DNA from 3 places in the Arthrobacter sp. B0316-1-20 genome. Region 3 is predicted to be linked to each of the others. Evidence: riboswitches for the same ligand, from Rfam matches in the RefSeq annotation. Region 3 holds a riboswitch; each other region holds the start of a gene.
What was found. A riboswitch is a leader RNA that binds a small molecule or an ion and turns the genes downstream of it on or off. The one in region 3 is predicted to bind S-adenosylmethionine.
Positions count from the first base shown of each region.

Region 1: it holds a riboswitch for S-adenosylmethionine, as region 3 does, so the genes downstream of both, AC5RW2_RS25400 (O-acetylhomoserine aminocarboxypropyltransferase/cysteine synthase family protein) here and AC5RW2_RS20165 (acyl-CoA dehydrogenase family protein) in region 3, are expected to answer to the same signal.
Region 2: it holds a riboswitch for S-adenosylmethionine, as region 3 does, so the genes downstream of both, AC5RW2_RS41125 (MFS transporter) here and AC5RW2_RS20165 (acyl-CoA dehydrogenase family protein) in region 3, are expected to answer to the same signal.

Region 1 covers NZ_JBNHHC010000018.1:5,810-12,945, forward strand. The annotation lists gene AC5RW2_RS25390 (Ig-like domain-containing protein) at 1-2,768, opposite strand, end outside; gene AC5RW2_RS25395 (CoA-binding protein) at 2,974-3,471, opposite strand; gene AC5RW2_RS25400 (O-acetylhomoserine aminocarboxypropyltransferase/cysteine synthase family protein) at 3,468-4,943, opposite strand; SAM riboswitch class I at 5,041-5,133, opposite strand; gene malQ (4-alpha-glucanotransferase) at 5,360-7,136, shown strand, end outside.
Region 2 covers NZ_JBNHHC010000168.1:26-3,782, forward strand. The annotation lists partial or broken gene AC5RW2_RS41115 (FAD-binding oxidoreductase) at 1-459, opposite strand, end outside; partial or broken gene AC5RW2_RS41120 (FAD-binding oxidoreductase) at 855-1,364, opposite strand; SAM riboswitch class IV at 1,507-1,629, shown strand; gene AC5RW2_RS41125 (MFS transporter) at 1,667-3,016, shown strand; partial or broken gene bioD (dethiobiotin synthase) at 3,174-3,757, opposite strand, start outside.
Region 3 covers NZ_JBNHHC010000012.1:78,879-86,014, reverse strand. The annotation lists gene AC5RW2_RS20180 (alpha/beta hydrolase) at 1-1,016, shown strand, start outside; gene AC5RW2_RS20175 (CoA-binding protein) at 1,155-1,571, shown strand; gene AC5RW2_RS20170 (zinc-binding dehydrogenase) at 1,632-2,660, opposite strand; SAM riboswitch class IV at 2,916-3,030, shown strand; gene AC5RW2_RS20165 (acyl-CoA dehydrogenase family protein) at 3,106-4,344, shown strand; gene AC5RW2_RS20160 (acyl-CoA dehydrogenase family protein) at 4,514-5,839, shown strand; gene AC5RW2_RS20155 (APC family permease) at 5,854-7,136, shown strand, end outside.

The DNA of each region.
Region 1 (7,136 bases), on a different contig from region 3:
GCGTTCAGGCCCGGTCGGTCCACGCTGTTGGAGACGCGGTAGCGGATGGTGCCGTCAGCCATGCGCATCAGCAGGGCGGATTCGTCACAGACCGAGGCAGGATCATCGGCGACGTTGTTGCTTCCTGCATTGCTGACGATGTTGCTCATCTCGAATTCGCAGTCCGCCACACCGAAGACATCCGCCTTGAGGGCGGCGGCATCAGTATTGCGCATCACCAGCTCGGCCATGGAGTTGCCTTCAAGCTGGGTCCGCAGGTTCAGGCCCGAGGTGCGGGACAGGTAGTAGAGCCGGTCGCCGTCCTGCAGGTCCGTCATCTGGCGTTCGAAGATGTAGTTGAAGGTGGATCCGAGCAGCCCGCCGAAGAGGTTCTGCGCCTCGGCAAGGCCTCCCACCCACAGATCAACCTTGTCCAGGCCGGTCTTGGAAGCGGCTCCCTCGTTTGCCCACTGCTCGTTGCTGTTGACGAAGTCGTAGGCATCGACCGGGGTTTCCGCCGCGGGATCCGGGCTCATATCGAAGATCTTCTGCGCGGCGGCGCGCTTGGCATCAATGGTGGTGGCCTCGGTGATGCTGGGGTGCGTGCCGTAAGCGGCCATGAAGTTGACCACCGAATCCGGGTGCTTCAGCGCCTGCCCAAAGTCAACCCAGCTGCTGTAGGGCTTTAGGGACGACTCGCTTGTTTTCGCGTACAGGTCCTTCCGGAAATTGTTGAGCGAGGGAACGCCGGTGTCCCGTCCGCGTGCGATGTTGAGCGCGGCCAGGTCGAGAGGCAGGCCGAGCACGCTGTTGCGCAGCGTGTCGGTGACGAACTCGTCGAGTTCTGCGCCCACCTGGTCGGTCATGCCCATGGCAATCGCGCCGGCGGCCTGCTCTGGCGTCATCGTGCTGTCGCCGTTGGCGTAGTAGGCGGGCGGATTAAGGAACGCGTCCAGCAGCGGGAGGCCAATATCGGCGCCGTTGTTGGTCTTCCGGTCAACCGTGTCGGTCAGCATCGAGTGTCCGAAACGGTAGGTCGCGTGCGCGAACTCCGCATGGATCGCCGGGTCGATGCCCGTGTCGGACTGGGTGAAGACGTTGAACGGATTGATGCCTGGCTGGATCTTCCGTGCGAAGTCCTCGAAGACGATGTGCTGGTACTCCATCTCCGTGACGAACCGGGCGGCCTGGAAGAGACGCTCACCGTTCCATTCGCCGTTGGGGAGCTTCCACTCGTTCAGGTCCAAGTTCAAGGACGTCAGCAGGTCCTCCATGTAGGTGACCAACCGGTTGTGCTCCGAATGGAAGACCTGGTGGACGGCGGTAAGTCCAATGTTCTCGTTCACGCGGCCGTCACCGGCGATGAAGTGCGCGTTGAGCATTTCGTCGTCGTAGGTGCCAGCGGCCTGCGGTTCGGTTGTGGGGGTGATGTCGGTGTCGCCGTCGGCTGTCAGGGCCGCGCCTCGCGAGTCGAATGGTGCCGCGTTGTGGGAGATGTCGTCCAAGAACGCGATGCCAATCCGCTGGACATTGGCGGGCGGCGCCACGGGATCTTCCAGGTTTCCTTCCACGAATTGTTTGTCCTGGGTGATGTACTGCGGCAAGCCGTTAGGGCCGCGCAGGTATCGGCCGTACTGGTCAGTGGCCAGCATCGGGATGTTCACGACGTCCTTGTCGGAGAGCTTCAGGCCGAGCAGGGACGCGGCCTGGTCCTTGATATCTGCCCAGGTCGCCATACCGCCTGGGCCGCCCTCAAGCAGTTCGCCGGTCGAGACCGGATCGCCGTTTTCGTTCAGCTCGTACTCGCGAAGGAAGACGTGGTGGGAGGGGTTCGAGGAGTACGTCTGGCTCTGGTCCACCCACGGGGAATCCGTGTTTGTGGCGTCCTGGATATCGTCCGGCGTGCCGAGCACGCCGTCGGGCCCGGGCTGGTTCTCCGCCCGGTTGAGCATCATGAAGTTCGTCTGTGAGCCCTCCTCGTACAGTGGATCGCCCGGTAACAGAGGCATCATCACGACGTTGCTCGTCTTCTTGGTGAAATCGATGCCGTGATCGAAGAACTGGCCGAACAGGGCGAAGAAGCCGTTGTATGGCGGCGAAAGCCCAAAGTCCGTGGTGACATTCGGGATGTCGAGTGTCTCGCCCTCGGGCACGCAGTCTTGGGGCAGGTTATCGGCGTCGCAGGGAACCGCCGTCGGTCCGTCGTTCACCGTCCGGTGCGCCTTGCCGGCAGCAGCGATCGCGGCCGGATTGCTGGAGGTCTGATCCACAATGACATTGCTGATAAAACGCGGGTCGGTGTCACGCATCAGCGGGACGTTGACCGACTTGTACGACTGTCCCCCGGAAGCGGTCCGCCACTCCGGTTCTGCCAGCCGCGGGAACGGCAGGCTGGAGGAACCGTAGTGCCCCTGATTGGGCACTAGGTTGTTATCAGTTCCGTCCACAGTGCGCAGCCCATAAGGCAACAGCGGATTGGCGATCTGGTTGGGCCCGGAGCCGAGGAGCGGCTGGCCCGGGACCGGCTTGCCGTTGGCATCTTCCTTGGTGGCGTGGTTCTCCGCGATCTTGATTTGCTTCAGGATGAACCTCATGTCCCCGGCATTGAGGGTCAGGCCCTGGCCCACCGGCGCTGCCAACGCCGCGGGAGCCAAGGCTGAGGGCAGCACGCCCGCGCCCAGCACCAGCGCAGCCAGCCCGGCTGTGACTTTTTGGGGGACGGATGGCTTCCCCCTTTGGGCACGTTCGGTGCCCCTCCTGTGTTTCGGATGGGCGGATTTCTTGAACATGATGACTCCCCTAGTCGTGTGATGTGTGGCTGGCCACAGCATCCGATGAGGACCTTGGGGAAATCCTTGAAGGCTTGTCCATCAGCTTCCGCGCAGCAAAAAAGCCCGCCCCGCGTCGCTGCTCTTCCAGGGGAAGGCGGGGACGAGGGACGGGCTCCTGCTGGCCGTCGCGGGCTTTTGCTGGCCGGCGGCCTCCGGTGAGCCGTTACGCAGTCAGCTGCCGCCTGGAGGAGATCACTCCGGTGTCGAAGCCGGCCAGGTGGAGTCCGCCGTGGAAGCGAGCGTGCTCAATCTTCACGCAACGGTCCATCACCACGTTCAGGCCGGCGGCCTCGGCCTTGGCCGCAACCTCCTCGTGCCAGGAGCCCAGCTGCAGCCAGATGGTCTTGGCACCGACGGCCAGGGTTTCCTCCAGCACGGTGGGCAGGTCGTCGTGCTTGCGGAACACGTCCACCAGGTCCGGGGCCTCAGGCAGGTCGGCCAGCGACTTGTATACCGGCTGGCCCAGGATCTCCTTGGCCACCGGGTTCACGAAGTAGACCTTGTACGGCGAGCTGGAGAGCAGGTACGTGGAGACGAAGTAGCTGGCCCGGCTTGGCTTGTCCGAAGCGCCGACGATGGCGATCGACTTGGTGTTGCGCAGGATGTTCAGCCGTTCGGGGGCAGACGGTCCCACCCACGTGCGTTCTGGTGTCGCGGTCACTTGGCGGCTCCTTCTTCGGCTTCGATCAGTTCTTCCACTGACTCGACCACACGGGTTCCCGGCTCCGTTCGCGCGGCACGTGCGGCCGGGATGGTGCACGACTCGCCGGCGTAGCTGGGCGAGGCGAACTCGGAGGTATCGAACGTGTCGTCCTCATGGTCGCGGCTGGGGCCGTGCTCGGCGCCGGCCTGCTGCGAGAGAGCCAGCGCTTGGTCGAGGTCCCAGAGGATATCGTCCACGTCTTCCAGGCCCACGGAGATGCGGATCAGGTCCTCGGGCACTCCGGCCGCGACCAGCTGGTCGGCGGTGAGCTGCTGGTGCGTGGTCGATCCGGGGTGCAGCACCAGGGTGCGGGCGTCGCCGATGTTGGCCAGGTGGCTGGCCAGCTGCAGCGACTCGATGAACTTCTGACCGGCCTCGCGTCCGCCCTTGACGCCGAAGCTGAACACGGAGCCCACGCCCTTCGGCAGGTACTTCCGGCCGCGCTCATAGTGCGGGTGCGCGGGCAGGCCTGCATAGCTGACCCAGGAAACCCGTTCGTCGGCTTCCAGCCACTCGGCCACCTTGCGGGCGTTGGCCAGGTGCTCGTCCATCCGCTGCGCCAGCGTTTCCACGCCCTGCAGCAGCTGGAACGCGGACTGCGCGGACAGCGACGGTCCGATGTCGCGCAGCTGCTCGGAGCGCAGCTTGGTGAGGAAGCCGTATTCGCCGAAGTTGCCCCACCAGGACACATTGCCGTAGCTGGCCACCGGCTCGGTCATCTGCGGGAACTTGCCGTTGCCCCAGTTGAAGCGACCGGACTCGACGACCACGCCGCCCAGGGTGGTGCCGTGCCCGCCCAAGAACTTGGTGGCGGAGTGGATCACGATGTCCGCGCCGTGCTCAATCGGCCGGATCAGGTAGGGAGTGCTCAGGGTAGCGTCCACTACCAGGGGGATACCGGCGTCGTGAGCCACCGCGGCCAGGCCGGCCAGGTCGGCGATGTCGCCGGACGGGTTCGCCACGATCTCGGTGTAGACGGCCTTGGTGTTCTCTCCGATGGCCGCGGCGAAGTCGGCCGGGTCGGTGGAGTCGACGAACGTGGTTTCCACGCCGAACCGGCGCAGCGTCACGTCCAGCTGAGTGATGGTGCCGCCGTAGAGCTTGGACGAGGCGACAATGTGGTCGCCCGCGCCGGCCAACGCCGCGAAGGTGATGAACTCGGCGGCCATGCCCGACGATGTTGCCACCGCGCCGATGCCGCCCTCGAGCGAGGCGATGCGCTCTTCGAACGCGGCCACCGTGGGGTTGCCGATGCGCGAGTAGATGTTGCCGTACTTCTGCAGCGCGAAGAGGTTCGCGGCGTCGTCGGTGTCCTTGAACACGAACGACGTGCTCTGGTAGATCGGTACGGCCCGCGCGCCGTGCTCGGCGTCGGGCGTGCCGCCGGCGTGCAGGGCACGGGTGCGGAAACCGAATGTGCGTTCAGCCATCAGGCAGCTCCTTCAAACTTAGGTTCCCGAGGCAATGACGGTCCTGCGGCGCGACCGGATGCGGCGGCGCCATCCGGATCAAAGATTGCTTGCGCTCTCTCCATCGCTTCTGGCGGTAGCACCTTTCCGGCGGGCCGGATGGTTGCTGCGGTGTCAAAGAGCCAGATCTCTCAACCGCTCGGGATGGTCCCGTCCATTCTCGCAACTTCCGCCGCCGCGGCCAAAATTGTTGAGCCGCGTTGCGTGCTGCCTTGCATTCCCAGTACGACGGCGGTGCCCGGCTTGGGTGCGGCGGAAACCATCTCTTTCGACCGGTCTGAAACCACTCGGTACCGGCCCCGGACTTACTCAAAGCCCCCTGGTTCGGGCACTCGTCAACCAAAGCGGCCTGCGGCCAATTCACGTAGATTGGGGTCATGGCTGACCTCACGGCGCTGCAGCGCCTCGCACAGGAACACGGCGTAGGCATTACTTTCCGCGGTTGGGACGGCGGGGAGAAGGAAGTCAGCCCGGCAACGCTGGTTTCCGTCCTCACCGCGCTGGGCGTCCCCTGCACAACGGACGACGACGTCACTACCTCCTTGAGGGCCGCGGAACTGGCTCCGTCACAAGCCACGCTGCCGCCCGCCGTCGTCATGCGCCAAGGTACTGCTACCGAGGTTCCGGTCAATGTCCGTGCCGGTAGCCGCCCGCAGGTGAGGGTTTTGTTGGAGGACGGATCGCGGCGCGCGGTGCAGGTGGTGGCCGGCGGGGCGGAGGACGCGGAGGGTGACCCGCACGTTCGACTGGCCGCCGTTGTGCCGGCTGACCTCCCGCTCGGCTGGCACACTCTGGAACTGCACGAGGCCCTGGAGGTGGACGAGCATGGCGCCGGCGGCGAGGCCTCGGAACCCTCCGGCAACTGGACGCAGTGCACGCTCGTGGTCACTCCGCAGCGGCTCACCACCGCCGACCGGCTTACCCGGACGTGGGGCTTGATGGCTCAGCTGTACTCCGTTCGCTCGCGGTCGTCCTGGGGCGTCGGCGACTTGGACGACCTCGCCCGCCTTGCCGAAACGGCCGCCTCCCAAGGTGCCGGCTTCGTGCTGATTAATCCACTGCACGCAGCACAGCCGAAGCCGCCGGTGGAGCCCTCGCCCTACCTGCCGGCGACGCGCCGATTCTTCAATCCGCTGTATCTGCGGGTGGAGGACGTTCCCGAAGCCCGCGACGTCCCCATGGTCAACAGGTTCCGGGACGCCAACCTGAACGCCGATATTCTGGATCGTGACCCCATTTTTGCCGCGAAGCTGCAGGCGCTGGAAGCGGTCTTCGCGGTGCCCAGGTCCACTGAACGGCAACAGTTATTCGAAGCCTTCCGCGCGCAGGAAGGCGAGGGGCTGGAGCGCTTTGCCTTGTGGTGTGCCCTCACCGAGACTCTCCCGGCCGGCGCGCCCGAGTGGTCCGACCCGGCGTACATCGAATCGCAGCGCACCGCGCTGAAAGACCGCATCGAATTCCACCAGTGGCTGCAGTGGCTGTGCGACGAGCAACTCGAGACCGCGCAGCGCCGGGCAATCGACGCGGGAATGAACATCGGCATCGTGCATGATCTTGCAGTCGGCGTCCACCCTTCAGGAGCCGACGCGTGGTCGTTGCAGGATGTCTTGGCCCCCGGTGTATCGGTGGGCGCGCCGCCGGACATGTTCAACCAGCAGGGCCAGAATTGGTCCCAGCCCCCCTGGCATCCCCGCCGCCTCGCCGAATCCGGCTATGCCGCCTACCGGGACATGCTGCGGACCATCCTGCGGCACGCCGGAGGCATCCGCATAGACCACATCCTCGGCCTGTTCCGGCTGTGGTGGATCCCCGTCGGCGGGCCGCCGGGCGAAGGCGCCTACGTCTATTACGACCACGAGGCTCTGATCGGCATCCTGGCGCTGGAAGCCGAACGGGCCGGCGTCGTCGTTGTTGGCGAGGACCTTGGTGTCTTCGAACCCGGGGTACAGGACTACCTGGCCGAGCGCGGCATTTTGGGCACCTCCATTCTGTGGTTCGAGTACGACGGCGCCAACCCGCGCCCGCCGGAGAGCTACCGCCGCTTCTGCCTCACCAGCGTCACCACCCACGACCTGCCGCCCACAGCCGGCTACCTCGCGGGCGAGCACGTGACGCTGCGCGAATCACTGGGCCTGCTGAACCGGCCGGTGGAGG
Region 2 (3,757 bases), on a different contig from region 3:
CGGGTCCAGGGCCGCCTTGATGCGGTGCTGCAGTTCGCGGGAGAGGTCGCCGACCTCGGCGGTGACCCAGTCCTGCTTGAGCAGGCCGACGCCGTGCTCACCGGTCAGCGTCCCGCCCAGGGACCGGGCGAGTTCGAACATGCGTCCCAGCGCCTCCTTCGGGGCGCCGGTGGTGATCGACTCCCCGGGTTCGACGACGATCATCGGGTGCAGGTTGCCGTCGGCGGCGTGGGCAATCGTGTAGATCCTGACCCCGGTGTCCCGGGAAATCTCCTGGATGCCGGTGACGATCTCGGCCAGCCGGTTCCGCGGCACGCCGACGTCGCCGATGGAGGTGCGCCCCAGTTGTTGGAGCGACGGGATCGCATCCCGGCGTGCCTGCACCAGCGCTTCCGCCTGGACCGGGTCCTGGGGGACGAAGACGGATTCGGCGAACGGTTCGATGGCCTTGAGCACCACGTCGCGCTCGATTTCGGCACCGAAACGTCCGTCTGGGCCAGCAGGAAGGCACCGCCGCGCTGCCGGTGGTCCGTGCCCGTGGCCAGATCGATGGCCCCTAGGGTGGGTCCGTCGACCAGTTCCAGTAACGCCGGGGTGGCCCGCGCGGCGACGACGGCGGAGGCCGCCGCGGCTGCGCTTTCAACATCGCGGAAGTAGGCGGCGACGGTCGCAGTGGCCACCGGCATCGGCCGCAGCCGTAGGGTCGCCTCGACGACGACGCCGAGGGTGCCTTCGGAGCCGATGAACAGGGCGTTCATGTCGTAGCCGGTCACGGCCTTAATGGTTTCGGTGCCGGTAACCAGCACGCGGCCGTCGGCCAGGACAACTTTCAGGGCCAGGACGGACTCGCGGGTCACGCCATACTTGGCGCAGCGCATGCCGCCGGCATTGGTGGCGATATTGCCGCCGATGGAGCAGTAGAGCGTGCTGGCCGGATCCGGGGCATAGAAGAGTCCGAATTCGGCGGCGGCCGCGTTCAGTTCGGCGTTCAGGACGCCGGGTTCGACGACGGCGAGCTGCTCCACCGGGTCGATGCGCAGGATCCGGTTCATCCGGCTGACGTCCAGCACGATCTCCCCGGCCTGCGCCGAGGCGCCGGCGGCCAGGCCGGTGCCGGCCCCGCGGGGCACCACCGGCAGCCGGTGGGCGCTGGCCGCGCGGAGGGTATCCACCACATCCTGGAGGGACTCGGCCAGCACGACGCCGTCGGGCAGCGTCGGGGGCACATAGCCGGAGCGGTCGGTGCGGACGAGTTCAAGGTCGGCGGGATCCCGGGTAAAGCGGGGCAGCGCGGCGAAAGCGTCGGGGAGATCGGGAACCAGATTGATCGACATTGATGCGTCCTCGCTTGGATGTGCCGGCATGGAGTCCACATTCCTACGACCTGCTGCAGGGCACAAGCCCCTAGCACGGTCCGGTTTCCGAATCGAAAGTGTTGCGAAGCATTACCGTCAGGGACGGCGGATTTTGCAGTGTGACGGACCTGCCCTGCAGAATCGGTACCAGAATCAAGAGTTCCAGCCACAAGGCCCTGGCCGGCTGGACGGCAACCCTCGCCGCTGTAGTGGGGTGCCCCAGGTGACGATTCGACGCGGACCCGGCGCAGGATCGGGCGCGTAAGTATGGCGCATCGTTCCGCGGGCGCCGCGAGCCTTGAAGGTCCACCATGACTGCAACACTGCCCGCTGTCGGGGAGCGCCCTGAGAGCATCGGTACCCACATCGCCCGCAAGAAGCGGGTGCTGTCCTCCGCGTTCGTCGGCACCACTATCGAGTGGTACGACTTCTACCTCTACGGCACAGCCGCCGCGCTGATCTTCAACCAGCAGTTCTTCCCGTCCTCCACGCCGATCGGTGGCATCCTGGCCTCCTTCGCCACCTTCGCGGTGGGCTTCTTCGCCCGCCCCGTTGGCGGCATCGTGGCCGGCCAGCTGGGCGACCGGATCGGCCGCAAGTCGCTGCTGGTGATCTCGCTGCTGACCATGGGCATCGCCTCCACGGCGATCGGCCTGCTGCCGACCTTCGCGCAGGCGGGCTGGTTCGCCGTCGTCGGCCTGGTGCTGCTGCGCCTGCTGCAGGGCCTGTCCGCCGGCGCCGAGTGGGGCGGTTCCGCCCTGCTGTCCGTCGAGCACGCGCCGAGCCACCTGCGCGGTTTCTTCGGCAGCTTCACCCAGATCGGCTCCGCCGCGGGCATGCTGCTGGCCACGGGTGCCTTCGCGGTGACCCAGTCGGTGCTGGGCGCCGAGCAGTTCGCCGCCTTCGGCTGGCGCATCCCGTTCCTGCTCTCCGCCGTGCTGGTGGTGGTGGGCCTGGTGATCCGCCTGGGCGTGGATGACGCACCGGAGTTCAAGGAACTCAAGGAGGAGAAGCAGGTGGAGGCCTGGCCGGTCAAGCGAGTGCTGCGCGAACACCCGCGGGCCATCCTGATCACCATCGGCCTGCGCCTGGCCCAGCCGGCACTGTTCTTCCTCCTCACCGTCTACATCCTCAGCTACCTGAAAGAACGCCGCGACGACAGCGCCGCCGGCCTGACCGCCATCCTGATCGTTTCCGCGCTGGGCATCATCTCCGGCCCGTTCTGGGGCTGGCTCTCGGACAAGGTGGGCCGGCGCCGGATCGCCGTGAGCAGCGCCGTCGGCATAGCCGCATTCATCTGGCCGTTCTTCTGGTTCCTGGATAATGGGCCGCTGGTGCTGCTGCCGCTGGTGATGATCGTGGGCATGAACCTGCTGCACGATTCCATCTACGGACCGCAGGCGGCCTGGTTCGCGGAGCAGTTCCCCGTGCACCTGCGCTACAGCGGCGTCTCCTTCGGCTACCAGGTGGGCACCGTGCTCTCCGGCGGCCTGACCCCGTTCATCGCCGCGTCCCTGCTGGAGCTGGGCGGCAACGAGCCGTGGCTGATCTGCGGCTACCTGGTGCTGCTGGCCGGCCTGACCACCTGGGCGGCGCTGGCCGCGAAGGACCCGGCCGTCCAGGAGCGGGCGGCGCTGGCAGAGCGGCGCGTCGCCGCCTGACGCCCTCAGGCTCGACGCCGGCACTCGGGTTCCCCCGGCAGACGGAACCTAAGTGCCGGCGTCGTCATTTAATGCACCTTCCCCTCCCGCTGACTTTGCGCGAAACGCACGAATGGGCGCTTAAATGAACGTGTGCTGCGGAGTGAACGGGGGCAGGTCAGCGGGAGGGGGCGAGCCCACTGAGCCATTGCGGGGCGAGGCTTTGGAAGACGCGGGGCTCCAGAGCGGGCGCGCCGGCGGGGATGGCACCGGCCAGCGGCACGTGCAGGCCGCGCAGGTACTCGGCATTGCTGGCTTCCACCTCGTCCGGTTCCTCGGGCCACGCGCCGATCACCACGCCCGCCACCGCCAGCCCGCGCCGGTCCAGCGCCTCCAGTGTGAGCAGGCAGTGGTTGAGGGTTCCCAGGCCGCTGCGGGCGACGACGATGACGCCTACGGTCAGGGCGGATGGCGGGTCGGAGCGGGTGCCGGCCCCGCCGCTGAGGTCCGCCGCGAGGTCCGCCAGCGTATGCCTGGCCGAGTCCAGTTCGACCAGCAAGCCGCCGGCGCCCTCCACCAGCACGTGGTTGTGGGTTGCGGCGAGCTGCCGGATCCGGTCCACATGAACCTCCAGGCCGGGCAGCCGGGCGTCCTCGCGGAGGGCGGCGGCCACCGGGGCCATCGGTGCCCGCAGCCGGGCGCCGTCGGAAACCGCCGCCAGGCCGGCCAGGCGCCGCACTTCGTCCGAGTCGCCAGGCTCGC
Region 3 (7,136 bases):
GGGTGGTCGTGTCGCTTCCCGATGCCGAGGATGTTGCGGCCCGGATCCGGAAGGCCGCCGGCCTGCCCGCCGGTCAGGCGTTCACCGAAGAAGTGGTCAGCTTCCCGTCCGGGACCGTTCAGCTGACGGGAACCTGGGCTGAACCGGCCGGAACGGTCCGCGGCGCCGCGCTGATCCTGCCCGGCTCGGGACCGATCGACCGCAATGCCGACCACAAACGGATGCCGTTGGGCATCAGCCGTGACCTGGCGATGGCGCTTGCCAACCACGGCATCGCGTCGCTGCGCTACGACAAGCGCGGTACCGGCGACTCGGAAGGATCCTTCTGGGCGGCCGGCTTCCGTCAGAACAGCGACGACGCCGCGGCCGCCCTCCGCTGGATGGCCGCCCGGAAGGCCGCGGGCCTCCCGGTATTCCTGGTCGGCCACAGCGAAGGCAGCTACCACGCGGCGGCCGTGGCGGCAGAGCCCGGTACCCGGGTGGACGGGGCTGTGCTGCTTTCAGCCTCGGCGCAGACAGGCTTTGAGACAGGCAGGTGGCAGACGGCCCAGATCAGCGACTCGCTGCCCGCCTTCCCGCGCTTGCTGCTGAAGCTTTTCCGCCAGGACCTGGTTAAGGTGCAGGCGAAGTCGGTGGAAAAACTTCGGGCCACCACCGAGGACGTGGTGCGCATGCAGGGCCGTAAGATCAATGCGCTCTGGCATCGGGAGTTCCTCGACTTCGACCCCGTTCCGAACTTGGAGCGCCTGCACATGCCGGTGCTGGCCATCACGGGCACCAAGGACGTACAGGTGGACCCGGCCGACCTGGACATCATCGCGGCCACCGTCCCCGGCCCGGTGACCACGAGGAAGATCGAGGACCTGTCGCACCTGCTGCGCCGCGACCCGAAGGTTCCGACCCTCTCCGACTACAAGCGCCAGATCCGCGAGCCCGTGGACGCTGAAGTGCTGGAACTGGTGGGGAACTGGGTGGCGGAGCACGCCGACGCAGCGGCGGCCCGGTTGGCCGGCTAGCCCCAAACCATCGACTGTTCAGCTGACGCCCTTAAACCGACGGTTTGAGGGCGCCTGCCGACTCCTCGATGAGGGCGGCTGAGGGGGAGAGGGCCAGCGGCGGTTCCGGTGCCGAAGAGTCGCGGGTAGGGTCGAGCCATGGCACACCAGAATGACCCTGAAGTCGTCCGGCGGCTGCTGGAAACCCCCGGCCGCTGGGCAGTCGTCGGCCTGTCCACGAACCCGCACCGGGTGGCCATGCGCATCTCCCGGTACCTGATGGACCAGCTGGACATGGAAGTCGTCCCCGTCAACCTGCAGGGCGACGACGTCCTCGGCCTGACCGGTTACCAAAAGCTCGGGGACATTCCCGGCGAGATCGACGTGGTGGACTGCTTCGTAAACTCGCAGAAGGTCGGCCCGGTGGTGGACCAGGCCATCGAAGTCGGTGCCAAGGCGGTGTGGCTCCAGTTGGGCGTGATCGACGAAGCCGCCGCGGAAAAGGCCAAGGCGGCCGGGCTGGACGTCGTCATGGATACCTGCCCGGCCATCGAGGCCCCGCGCTTCGGGCTGTAACAGCAGCTCACGGGCTACGGTCAGCCCTGCCCCGCCTTCGGACCGCCTCGAGTCCCCGCATCACTCGTACATGGCGATGAAGCGGCCGACTACACCTCCCGCGCGAAGCTTGTCGATTGCGCCGGGAATGTCGGCATGCTTGATGTGGTTCATGGGTGGCTTGAGCTGACCGCTCTTCATCAGCTCGTAGATGCCGGCAAGATCCTCCTTGGTGCCGGACTTTGAGCCCCTGATGGAGAGCTGGTTGATGATGATCGGGTAGGTATTGATGGTCGATTCCAACCGGCCCATGCCCACCTGAACCAGGGTGCCGAACTCAGCGAGGGTTTCGATGGCGGCCGAGGTCGTGGTGCCGAAGCCGGCGTAGTCAACGATCAGCTCCAGGTTTTTGTCCTTGAACTCTTCGATCGAGGCGCCGACGCCAGCCAATCCGATCTCGTCGGCCAGTTTCTGGGTTTCCGGATTGACCTCGGCGCCGTACACCTCGGCGCCGACCAACGCGGCACAGCGTGCACCGATATAGCCCAGTCCGCCCAAGCCGATGACGCCGACCTTCATGCCGTTCTTCGCCCCGCCGACCGCCATCATGGCATGGTAGGCGGTCAAGCCGGCGTCGGTCGCCATGGCGCCGAGGTCGAACGGCACTTCGTCGGGCAAGGCGACGAGATTGTCGTCGGTCGCGCGAAGCTTGGCGGCGAAGCCTCCATCCCACTTCCCGTAACCCAATGCGTCCCCGTCCGACATCACCGGAGAGAGGCCTACGCGGTCGCCAATCTTCCAATGGTCCATGCCCTCGCCGACCTCGCTGATAACGCCGGCGGATTCATGGCCCATGGTGCGGGGCAGGCCGTGCTGGAACAGCGCCATCCATCCCGGATCATCGAGCGTCGAGACGTCCGAATGACAGACCCCCGACGCCTTGACGTCGACGACCACTTCACCGGGGCCAGCGTGGGGTTCCTGAACCTCATTAAGCTCCAGCGGCTTCTTCGTGCCGACAAATTGCCATGCCTTCATGATGAACCTCCCGTACGACGGCCAGCGGACGGTGCCCGTCCCGGCCCGGCCATATTGGCAGTGCACCTCCACGGTAGTCCCCTCGTAACCAGGCCAGTAGGGGACAGCCGCGCAGAGGAATGCGCACGGCTCAATGCGCCGGGCGGAAGCCTGCAGCCCCAGCCCGTGGAGCCGGGCGGAAGCCTGCCGGCCCCAGCCCCCGGAGCCGGCTGGGGCGACGGGCCGTCGTCGTCATCAGAAGCGGTTTCCGTAACAAACGGCAGCAGAATGTCATGGCCTGTCATGTGCTTCCCTGCGCCGGATCGGCCCCGGCATACTCGACTCCGAGATCAAGAGTCCCAACGACAAGCTCTGGCTGGTTGGGCGGCAACCCTCTCCCGTAGCGGGGTGCCCCAGATGAGGATCCGGCCGCGCACAACACCGTGCCCGGCAAGTACGGCCCCCTCCGGGCTGCGCCCCAACCGTGACGGTTGCTGCGCCGCGGGTCCGGATGGGAGCCCCGCCGTGAGGAGCCAACATGACCGCCGTCGTGACCGCCAACAACCCGCAAACCCGCCGAGCCCCGTGGGCCGGACAGGCTACCGCCGAGGAACTGGCCCGATGGCAGCAAGTAGCCGAAGGCGTTGCCGCCGCGCTGGCCCCGGACGTGCTGGAGCGCGACCGACGCAACGCCGACCCGCACGCCGAGGTGGAGCTGCTGCGCAACTCGGGCCTGCTCAACCTGATTATCCCGGCCGAATGGGGCGGCGAGGGCGGGCACTGGGAGAGCGCGCTGCACGCCGTGCGCATCCTGGCCCGCACGGACGCGTCGATCGCGCAAATACTCGGTTACCACTACGCCAACCTGGGCGCCGTCGTGTTCTACGGTGATGCGCAGGTCCAGGAACGACTGCTCCGCCGCTCCGCGCGGGGCCGCTGGTCCTGGGGCGACTCCGTGAACCCGGTGGACCCGAATCTGGAACTGGTTCCCGACGGCGACGGCTTCCGGCTGAACGGCACCAAGCACTTCTCCACCGGCGCTTCCGTCGGCGACGCCATTCTGGTCAATGCCGTGATCGCGGCCGGACCCGAGCGGGGCAAGTTCCTGGCCCTCGCGCTGGAGCATGACCGAACGGGCATCGGATACCTCGGGGACTGGGATGCGCTCGGCCAGCGGCTCTCGGCCAGTGGTTCGGTGAAGTACGACGGCGTGCAGGTCACCGCCGCGGACATCATCGGTGAGGTGGGGGAGGAGCCTTTCTCCACGCTGGTTACCCCGTACATCCAGCTGGTTTTCGGCAACCTCTACCTGGGCATCGCGCAGGGGGCGCTGGACCGCGGGCGCCGGATCACGCTGGCGCGCCGGAACTCCTGGTTCCTCAGCGCGCAGGAGACCTATGCCCAGGACCCGCTGACCCAGCGGGTCTATGGCGAGCTGGTGTCGCGGGTCGCCGCGGTGGAGGCCCTGGCCGACCGGACGAACGCCAGGTTCGACGCTGTTATTGCCGCCGGCGCGCAGCTGAGCGCCGAAGCCCGGGCGGACCTCGCGCTCGAAATTGCGAGGCTCAAGGTCGTGTCGACCGAGGTGGGGGTGGACGTGGCGAACCGCATCTTCGAGACCACCGGCTCGTCCTCCGCGAAAACCGAGGTCGGGCTGGACATTTTCTGGCGCAACATCCGCACGCACACCCTGCACGACCCGGTCGACTACAAGAAGGTCGAGGTCGGCGCCAACTACCTGCTCGGCGACGTCCAGCCGATTTCGCTCTACACCTGAGCGGAGCAGGACGCCGCCCACCCTGCCCGCAGCCCGCGGGTCGCCTCATGACTGCCCGCCATCCGCGGGCCCATCACCGATGGCCCCAACCCGCGGGCCCCATCACCGCTGCCCCCAACCCGGGCGCCCCATCTGACGCCCTCACGGCCGGACCTCCAGGAGAACCACCATGACTGAAACACTCGACAACCTCGCCACGGCCTTCGACGCCGCGGCCGCCAAATACCGTCCGATCTTCGCGCGCATCGCCGCCGGGGCGGTAAGCCGCGAGCTCACCCGCGAGCTGCCGTTTGAACAGATCGGCTGGCTGAAGGACGCCGGCTTCGGCGCCGCCCGGATTCCGGCCGAGTTCGGCGGCGACGGGCTGGACTGGGAAGAGTTCACCCGGCTCCTGATCGAGCTCGCCGCCGCGGACAGCAACATTCCGCAGGCGCTGCGTTCGCACATCGCCTTGGTGGAGGAGAACCTGTACCACCACGGGCGCACCTCGGACCGCGGCGCCTGGCTGCGGCGCTTCGCATCCGGCGAGCTGGCCGGCAACGCCTGGACCGAACCGGGCGCCGGGGGAACCGCCACCGTGCTGTCCGAGACCGGCGGCAAGCTGCTGCTGAACGGCCGCAAGTTCTACACCACCGGCACCATCTTCGCGGACTGGATCGATGTCACCGCCAAGCGCCCGGACGGCTCCGATGTCTCGGTGATCATCTCCACCAAGACGCCGGGCGTGGAAACCTTCGACGACTGGGACGGTTTCGGCCAGCGGCTCACCGGCAGCGGCACCACCGTGTTTACCGACGCGGTGGTGGACCCGGCCAACGTGTCCGCCTTCGCCGACCGCTTCCCGTACCAGACGGCGCTCTACCAGCACATCCTGCTGGTGACCCTGGCCGGCATCGCCCAGGCCGTCACCAGCGAAGCCGCAGAGAACGTGCGGGACCGCAAGCGGGTGTTCGGCCACGGAAACGCCCCGCTGGTCCGGCACGACGCGCAGGTCCTCCAAGTGGTCGGCGAAATCAGCGCCACATCCTATGCCGCGAAGGCAACCACCCTCGGCGTTGCCCGCAGCCTGGACCGCGCCTTTGCCTCGCGGCAGTCAGGCGCCGATGCCGAGAAGGCGGCCAACATCGCCGTCGAACTGGAATCGGGCCGGGCGCAGATTGTGCTCAGCGCCTTGGTCCCGAACGCCGCGGGCGCCCTCTTCAACGCGCTCGGCGCCTCCTCCACCAGCACCGGCAAGGCGCTGGACCGGCACTGGCGCAACGCCCGCACAGTCGCCACCCACAACCCGTTCATCTACAAGGCGCGGATCGTCGGTGACTGGGAAGTCAACGGCGCCGAGCCCCCGTACGTCTGGTCGATTGGCGAGGCCAATGCCGACGCCGCGCGTCAGCCACAGAGCGACGGCGCCAGTCAGTCACCCACCGACGTCACGCGTCAGCCACAGAGCGACGGCGCCAGTCCAAACAGCCAAGCCGCCCGCTCCGCGGCCCTCTAGGAAGAAGCCAAACCATGTCTGTATCCGTCAATAACCCAATCCTCGCCGCACCCGCGGCCGCCGCGGCCGCCAATGCCGGTGCACCGCGGCTCTCCGGCCGGCTGGGCGTCGCCAGCATCGTGCTCATCGTGCTGGCCGCCGCGTCGCCACTGGGCGTCATCGGCGGAACCGTCCCGCTGGCCATCGTCAGCGGCAACGGCGCCGGCCTTCCCTTCATCTACCTGCTGGCCATGGCCATCCTGCTTTTGTTTGCCGTCGGCTTCACCACCATGACACCGCACGTGCCAACGGCCGGCGCGTTCTTCAGCTACGTCGACAAAGGCCTCGGCCGCAGGGCGGGCCTGGGGGCGGCCTTCGTGGCCCTGCTCTCCTACCTCGCGCTGGAAGCCGGCGTCTACGGCCTGCTGGCGCCGGCCGTCGACGAAGTGGTGCGCGCCTACGGCGGGCCGGCACTGCCATGGTGGGCATGGGCCGCTGCCGCCCTGGCCGCCGTCGCCTGGCTGGGCCACCGCAACATCGAGCTCTCCGGCAAGGTGCTGGGGGTACTGCTGGTCGCCGAGGTGCTGATCGTGCTGGTTTTGGACGCTGCCGTAATTTTTGGCGGCGGCGGCCGCGAGGGCCTGTCCACCGGGTTCGTCACCCCGTCCACCGTGCTGTCCGGGGCGCCCGGCATCGCGCTGTTGTTCGCCATCCTGAGTTTCATAGGCTTCGAGGCCACGGCCGTGTTCCGCGACGAGGCACGCGACCCGGACAAGACGATCCCGCGCGCCACCTATGTAGCCCTCATCGTGGTGGGCGGCTTCTACGCGCTCTCCAGCTGGCTGCTGATCAGCGTGTGGGGCGACGAGGGCATCGTCCAAAGGGCCGCGGACGCGCCCGGCACCTTGCTCTCGGAGACTACCGCGCTCTACCTCGGAACCGCGGGCAGTCACGTCATCCAGGTACTGCTGGCCAGCAGCCTGTTCGCCTGCATCCTGTCCCTGCACAACATCAGCTCACGCTATTTCTTCCAGATTGCCGGACAAGGCATTTTCCCCGCCAAGCTGGCCGGCACGCACACCCGGCACCACTCGCCACATCTGGCCTCGGCCGCTTCGACCGGAGCGGTGGCCCTGTTCCTGCTGGCCGCGGTGGTGGCCGGCTGGGACCCCATCGTGCAGTTCTACACCTGGTTTGCCGGTTTCGCCTCCCTGGGCGTGGTGGTGCTGATGACGGTCACCAGCATCGCGGTGCTGGTTTTCTTCCGCCGGCAGGGCGCACCGGCCCGCGACTGGAAGCGCTCGGTCGCCCCGGCTCT